Linked DNA regions of Rhizobium rhizoryzae. Each later gene encodes a partner of the first gene's protein in a complex. Links are inferred from orthologs where the notes say so. Each region holds a gene or a part of one and is shown in the gene's direction. Other genes may lie near its edges.

What was found.
Region 2: the proteins of G6N80_RS19305 (region 1) and smc are in contact, whole or in part, in a crystal structure (PDB 3ZGX), measured with the Bacillus subtilis proteins. The link is inferred for Rhizobium rhizoryzae from one-to-one orthologs.

What each region holds. Positions count from the first base shown.
Region 1 is NZ_CP049250.1:2,791,880-2,795,086, reverse strand. Bases 1-2,899 are described here. They hold G6N80_RS19305 (segregation and condensation protein A), read left to right. Parts: upstream 1-991; coding sequence 992-1,807; downstream 1,808-2,899. Other genes in these bases: G6N80_RS19295 (ABC transporter ATP-binding protein), read left to right, coding at 2,537-2,899; scpB (SMC-Scp complex subunit ScpB), read left to right, coding at 1,815-2,507; nagZ (beta-N-acetylhexosaminidase), read left to right, coding at 1-892. Outside these bases: more of G6N80_RS19295, read left to right, coding at 2,900-3,207. UniProt on the Bacillus subtilis protein: Participates in chromosomal partition during cell division. May act via the formation of a condensin-like complex containing Smc and ScpB that pull DNA away from mid-cell into both cell halves.
Region 2 is NZ_CP049250.1:23,044-27,357, reverse strand. What follows is about bases 260-4,265. They hold smc (chromosome segregation protein SMC), read left to right. Parts: upstream 260-603; coding sequence 604-4,065; downstream 4,066-4,265. Other genes in these bases: G6N80_RS06445 (Ivy family c-type lysozyme inhibitor), read left to right, coding at 4,065-4,265; G6N80_RS06455 (DsbA family protein), read left to right, coding at 260-528. Outside these bases: more of G6N80_RS06455, read left to right, coding at 1-259; more of G6N80_RS06445, read left to right, coding at 4,266-4,314. UniProt on the Bacillus subtilis protein: Required for chromosome condensation and partitioning.

The sequences.
Region 1 (3,207 bases):
GGCTCAGATCCGCAATCTTGTCCAGTCAATGCGGGATGCAGTTGGACGTCAGGATGCCCCTGTGCTGATCGATCAGGAAGGCGGGCGCGTTCAGCGTATCCGCGCGCCGATGGCTGAAAACTATCCGTCGGGCTCGGTTCTCGGTGCGCTTTATGAGCAAGATAAGGCGCGGGGATTGCGCGCTGCATGGCTGATGTCGCGTCTCCATGCGTTCGATCTGACCAAGCTTGGCATCAACATCAACTGCCTGCCCGTTCTCGATGTTGTTGTGCCCGGAGGGACGCCCGCCATCGGGAATCGTTCTTACGGAGAAAACACGGCGACGGTGGCGGCTGTTGGTAAAGCCGCAGCCGACGGTCTGAAGGCTGGCGGCATGTTGCCGGTGATGAAGCACATGCCAGGCCATGGCCGTGCGATGGTAGACTCCCATCACGACCTGCCGGTGGTATCGGCATCTATCGATGAACTCGATGCGCACGATTTTCTGCCGTTTCGTCAGATGAAAGATGAGCTTATGGGCATGAGTGCTCATATTGTTTTCACGGCGATCGACCCCGAAAACCCCGCAACGACATCGCGCAAGGTCATTGATGAAGTTATTCGTGGGCGTATCGGCTTCGATGGTCTTCTTCTCTCGGACGATAGTTCGATGAACGCGCTGAAAGGCACACTGGGCGAGCGTGCTGCCAACATTATTTCCGGCGGCTGTGATATTGTCCTTCATTGCAACGGCGTCATGGAGGAAATGAAGCAGGTCGTCCGCGAGGTCCCGCTTCTATCCGGCAAGAGCTTGAAGAGGGCCGAAGCTGCACTGGCAGGTTTTTCCCCGGCAGACACATCCAGCGAGGCCGATTTGCGTGCCGAGTTCTGGTCGCTTATACCAGCAGCGTAAACCGTTCCGCTTTTCTGCTAGCATCGGCCAGCGGGAGGAGGGGCTTCTCCCACAGGCGCGAGTATAGCGATGGCCGTCGATAAGCATACCTCCATTCCGATGGACAAGCTTTGGCAGGATAGTGAGGCGCGAGGCGTCAGCGAGGCGGCGCTCGTAATCGACGTGGGCGGCTTCGAGGGGCCGCTCGACCTTCTGCTGCACCTGGCGCGCAATCAGAAGGTCGATCTTGCGCGCATTTCCGTCCTTGCGCTGGCAGAGCAATATCTGGAATTCGTCGAGAGTGCCCGTCGTGTTCGGATCGAACTTGCCGCGGACTATCTGGTGATGGCTGCCTGGCTCGCCTATCTCAAATCGAAACTGTTGATTCCCCAGCAGTCGAGGCAGGAGGATGGTCCTTCAGGGGAAGAGATGGCAGCGGTGCTCGCATTTCGTCTCAAGCGGCTGGAGGCCATGCGCGAGGCTGCAAGTCACCTCGTCAACCGGAACCGGCTGGGCAGAGATGTTTTTGCTCGCGGTGCGCCGGAGCATCTGCCGGACAGGGCAGGCAAGACGTTCGAGGCCGAACTTTACGATCTCCTTCATGCCTATGCCAATTTGCGACAACGCCAGGCAATCACGCAAGTCACAATAGAACGTCGCAAAGTCTGGTCGCTGGTGGAGGCGAGGGAACTGCTCACCTCAATGTTGGGTGAAATCGGCGACTGGACATCGCTTCAGGCTCATCTTGTTGAGTTCCTTCCCCCCAACGATCGCGTGACTGCGACTGCAAGTGCCTTCGCTGCATCGCTTGAACTGGTGCGTGAGGGGAAGCTGGAGATGAGGCAGGATTCGGTGTTCGGCAGTCTGTATCTGAGAAGTCCCCTTAACGCACGTCTCAAGGCTCAAATGAGGGAGAAGCCTGATGTCGATAACTGACGTCGAGATGGCCGGGAACGGATACGATAACGCAGAGGAAATCTCACGCCTTGAGCTGGAAGCGGAACGCACGGCTGAAGCGTTGATTTTCGCGTCGGCCGAGCCCGTCTCGGAAGCATACCTGCTCGAGCGGCTTCCCGGCACTGTTGATTTGCGCAGGGTGATGGCGAGATTGGTCCATCTCTACGCTGGCAGGGGCGTCAACCTCATTCGCGTCGAAGACCGTTGGGCATTTCGCACGGCTGCGGATCTGTCTTTCGTGATTCGCCGGGACGATACGGAATCGCGCAAACTCTCTCGTGCAGCGCTCGAGGTTTTGGCGATCATCGCCTATCATCAACCGGTCACTCGCGCTGAGATCGAGGAGATCCGTGGCGTGCAAACCTCTCGCGGAACCCTGGATGTTCTGATGGAAGCGGGATGGGTACGCTTTCGCGGTCGGCGTAGAACGCCCGGTCGTCCCGTCACCCTGGGCACCACGCCACGTTTTCTCGATCACTTTGGACTGGAAGAAATCCGCGATTTGCCAGGTATCGAGGAGTTGAAGGGCGCGGGGCTCTTGCAAGGAAGAATTCCGCCTGATTTTCGTGTACCGCTGCCATCGTCTGCTGATGAGTTGGCCGAGGACGAAGACCCGATTACCCAGCTGGATCTGGAGGAGCTCGGTCTCTTGACACCCGGTGGCACACCGGACGATTAGCGATTGAGAGAGCTGAGGTCACGGAAGGCATGCTGTTAAATACAGATGTAAAGCAACGAGGTGGCGGGGCTGCTCTGCGCAGGACTGCCGGGGTCACGTTTGCCGCAAGCCTGACCTTCGAAGAAATCCACCACCACTATAACGGCAAAGAAACGATTCGCGGCATAAGCCTCGAGGCGCGCCCGGGCGAGGTGCTGTGCCTGTTGGGACCATCAGGATCTGGCAAGACGACACTGCTGCGGATCGCGGCCGGTATCGAGTCGCAGACGCGCGGGCGTGTGTGCATCGACGGTCGCGAAATGGCAGGTCCTCAATGCTTTGTTCCGCCAGAAAAGCGCGGCGTTGGCCTGATGTTTCAGGACTACGCACTCTTCCCGCACCTTTCAGTGCTCGATAATGTCAAATTCGGGTTGACCGCGCTTCCTTCGTCGGAGGCATCAGCCGAGGCGATGGTGGCGCTTGAGCGGGTGGGTCTTGCGCACTATGCGCAAAAGTTTCCGCACGCGCTCTCTGGCGGCGAGCAGCAACGGGTCGCGTTGGCCCGTGCGCTCGCTCCCCGTCCTGGTGTTCTATTGATGGACGAACCTTTTAGCGGGCTTGATTCGCGGCTGAAGGATTCGATTCGGGCTGATACGCTTGATGTCCTGCGACAAAGCCGCGCAACAGCCATCGTCGTGACCCACGATGCGGAGGAAGCCAT
Region 2 (4,314 bases), 2.8 Mb from region 1 along the record:
GCGCTGGGCGATGAAAAGGCCAAGGTCACCATCGTCGAATACATGTCGATGACATGCCCGCACTGCGCGCATTTCCACACCACCACCTTCGAGCCGATCAAGCAGAAGTATATCGATACCGGCAAGGCGCGCTTCATCCTGCGCGAGTTCCCGTTTGATCCGGTCGCGACTGCTGCCTTCATGCTGGCCCGCTGCAACCCGGCCAAGCCGCAGGAAATGGCGGATGCCAAGAGCTACTACGCCATGGTTTCCATGCTGTTCAAGCAGCAGCGCGCCTGGGCAGCCCCGGCAGACGGCAATGTTCGCAATGCCCTGCTGCAAATGTCCAAGATGGCCGGTTATTCACAGGAAGGCTTCGAGGCCTGCTTGACGAACCAGAAGCTTCTCGATCAAGTGAACGCCACCATGAAGCGCGGTGCGGAAGAATTCGGCGTGAATTCAACGCCAACCTTCCTGATCAACGGCAACCGTTACTCCGGAGACATGTCGGTTGAAGCCATGTCGGCGCTCATCGATAGCCTGCTCTGATCCGAACGCATTTTTGAAAGCGGACACGGATCGCGTATCCGTGTCCGCTTTTGTCTGTCTGTCTGCAGGTGGTGCATGAAGTTCACCAAACTGCGCCTTGTCGGCTTCAAATCCTTCGTCGAGCCGACCGAATTCATCATCGAACCGGGTCTCACCGGCGTCGTCGGCCCCAATGGCTGCGGAAAGTCCAACCTTGTGGAAGCGCTCCGCTGGGTAATGGGTGAAAACTCCTACAAGAACATGCGTGCTTCCGGCATGGATGATGTGATCTTTTCCGGATCGGGAAATCGCCCGGCGCGCAATTCCGCGGAAGTCGGCCTCTACCTCGACAACAGCGATCGTACCGCGCCAGCCGCCTTCAACGATGCCGATGAGATACAGGTCTCGCGGCGGATCGAGCGGGAGAACGGCTCCGTCTATCGGATCAACGGCAAGGAAGCCCGCGCCAAGGACGTGCAGCTTCTGTTTGCCGATGCCTCCACGGGCGCCCGCTCGCCCTCCATGGTCGGGCAGGGCCGGATTGGCGAGCTCATTCAGGCAAAGCCGCAGGCGCGCCGGCAACTGCTGGAAGAGGCGGCAGGCATTTCCGGCCTGCATTCCAGGCGCCATGAGGCGGAGCTTCGGCTGCGTGCTGCGGAAACGAATCTCGAGCGGCTGGAGGATGTCACAACCCAGTTCAGCAGCCAGATCGAAAGCCTCAAGCGTCAGGCTCGGCAGGCCAGTCGCTTCAAGATGCTGTCTGCCGATATCCGCGAGCGGGAGGCAAAGCTCCTCTACATCCGCTTCGTCCAGGCGCGCGATGCGGAAAACGAGGCGACGCAGGCGCTGAATGCCGCAACCTCTGTGGTCGCCGAACGCGCCCAGAGCCAGATGGAAGCCGCCAAGGAACAGGCTATTGCCGCACTGAAGCTGCCCGAACTGCGCGAGGTGGAGGCCAAGGCCGGTGCCGCGCTTCAACGGCTGCAGATCGCGCGCAGCCAGCTGGAGGAAGAAGCGGGCCGCCTTCTGCGCCGCAAGGACGATCTCATGCGCCGCCTCGCGCAGCTTGCCGAGGATATTCGCCGCGAAGAGCAGTTGATGGCGGAAAATGCCGCGGTGATCGAGCGGCTGGATGCGGAAGAGCAGGAACTGACCGAGCTTCTGGCGCAATCTGGCGAGGAGGCGGAAGAACTTCGGCTTGCCTATGAGGATGCCAGCGCACGCCTGGCCGAAAGCGAAGGCGAATTCGCCGCTGTTACCGCCGAGCGTGCGCAGGTGGCCGCTCAAGTTGCGCAGCTGGAAAGGGTCATCCGCGAGATCGCCGATCGCCGCCTTCGCCTCGACCGTCAGCGCAGTGAAGCGGCAAGCGAGCTTGAAACACTCGATGACAAACTCTCCGAACTGACCGACCCGGCAGAGCGCCGCGAAGCGGTGGAGGCGGCGGAATATGCGCTGGAGGAGGCGGCAGCGTCTATCGAGGAGATCGAAGAGGCGCTGTCTCAGGCCCGCCAGCGGGAACTGGAGGCCCGGCAGCCCGTCGAGCAGGCGCGCGCGCACCTGAATGGGTTGGAAACGGAAGCCCGTACCATCCGCCGCATGCTGAGCGCCGGTGAGGCAAGCGGTGCGTTCACTTCGGTGGCGGAAATGATCCGCGTTGATCGCGGCTTCGAGGTTGCTCTGGGCGCGGCACTCGGCGACGATCTCGATAGCGCCTTGGACGAGGCCGCCCCGTCTCACTGGCTGCGCCTGACAAACGCCGTCGAGGGACCGGCGCTGCCGCAGGGCGCAGAACCCATTGCCCGCCACGTGACAGCGCCGCCGGAACTGGCGCGCCGGCTGGCCCAGATCGGCGTCGTAGACCAGTCGAATGCGAAGGCTTTGCAGGCGAGCCTGAAACCCGGGCAGCGTCTCGTGACGAAGCAAGGTGCCGTCTATCGCTGGGATGGGCATGTCACCGGCTCGGAGGCACCGAGTGCTGCAGCTCTTCGGCTTGCGCAGAAAAACCGGCTCTCCGAACTGGAGACCGAAATCGATGATGCGCGTATCGAGCTGTCGGAGGCGGAAAGCCTGAGCCTTCAGGCAGGCGAGGCCATCAGGACCGAAGAGGCGCGTCTTGGCGAGGCGCGCGAACGCCTGCGGCTTCTTCAACGCAGTGTTTCGGAAGCGCGTGAAGCGCTTGCGCAGGCTGAGCGTGCTGCGGGCGACCTGATGCGCCGCCGTGCCGTTGCCGAAAATGCCCTTGCCCAACTGAGCGAACAGATCGAGGAACTGGCCGCGCAGGACGAGGCCGCCCGTGCCGAAAGACAGGATGCACCGGATCTCGCCGATCTCGACCGCCGGTTGGCGCAACATCAGTTGACGGTGGCGCAGCATCGGGCAGAGCTTGCGGAAGCGCGGGCGCGCTATGAGGGTCTGTCGCGCGATGCGGATGCGCGTCGCCGCCGTCTGTCGGCCATTTCCGCCGAGCGCACGAACTGGCGGGGCCGCGTCGCCAGTGCCGAAGGTCATGTTGCGACCCTGCGGGAGCGTGAGGACGAAGCCCGTGAGGAAATGGCCGAGCTGGATCTTGCGCCGGAGGAGTTCGAGGACAAGCGCCGCGCCCTTATGAACGAGTTGCAGAAGGCGGAAGAGGCGCGTCGCGCCGCCGGAGACGCTCTGGCCGAGGCCGAAACCCGCCAGCGCGAGGCGGACCAGCGTGCTGCCACCGCGCTTGCGGCCCTGGCCGAGGTTCGTGAAAAGCGCGGCCGCGCGGAGGAGCGTCTGGTGTCCGCCGCAGAGCGTCGACACGATGCGGAAAATGCAATTCGCCAGGCCCTGTCCGTGGAGCCGCATGAGGCATTCCGTCTTGCAGGCATCCAGCCGGGTTCCACCCTGCCGGACATGAGCGCCGTGGAACGCGAGGTGGACCGCCTGAAGATGGAGCGTGAACGGCTTGGCGCCGTCAACCTTCGGGCCGAGGAGGAGCAACGGGAACTCTCGGACAAGCTCTCCGCGCTCATCAAGGAGCGTGACGACATCATTGATGCCATCCGCAAGCTGCGATCTGCCATTCAGAGCCTGAACCGCGAGGGACGCGAACGACTGATTGCCGCTTTCGATGTGGTCAACGGCCAGTTCCAGCGCCTTTTCACGCATCTTTTCAACGGCGGTACTGCGGAACTTCAGCTCATCGAAAGCGACGATCCGCTGGAGGCAGGGCTCGAAATCCTGGCCCGTCCGCCGGGCAAGAAGCCGCAGACAATGACGCTTCTGTCGGGTGGCGAGCAGGCGCTGACAGCCATGGCGCTGATCTTCGCGGTCTTTCTCACCAATCCGGCGCCCATTTGCGTGCTGGACGAGGTGGATGCACCGCTCGATGACCACAATGTCGAGCGCTATTGCAACCTGATGGATGAGATGGCCGCATCGACGCAAACGCGCTTCGTCATCATTACCCATAATCCCATCACCATGGCGCGCATGAACCGGCTTTTCGGTGTGACGATGGCGGAGCAGGGCGTCTCGCAACTCGTTTCGGTCGATTTGCAGACGGCGGAGCGTCTTCGGGAGGCTGTTTGATGAAGCGCTTCAGTCTTGTCCTTTGTCTGCTGGTCCTTGCCGTCTCGCAGCTCTCGGCAGCCGAAGAGGCAAAATCAGGCCGCTTCCTGCACGAGATCGTTGCTTCGTCCCAGCCCCATCGGGAAAGCCTTCAGCAACTGCTGCGCAAGACACAGCGGCTTCCGCCCTGGGTGCGCAACATGATCACGAACCCGCTCTACGTCTCTGGCGCGTCTACAGCGGTGACGATTGCCGAAAAACCTTTTGAAC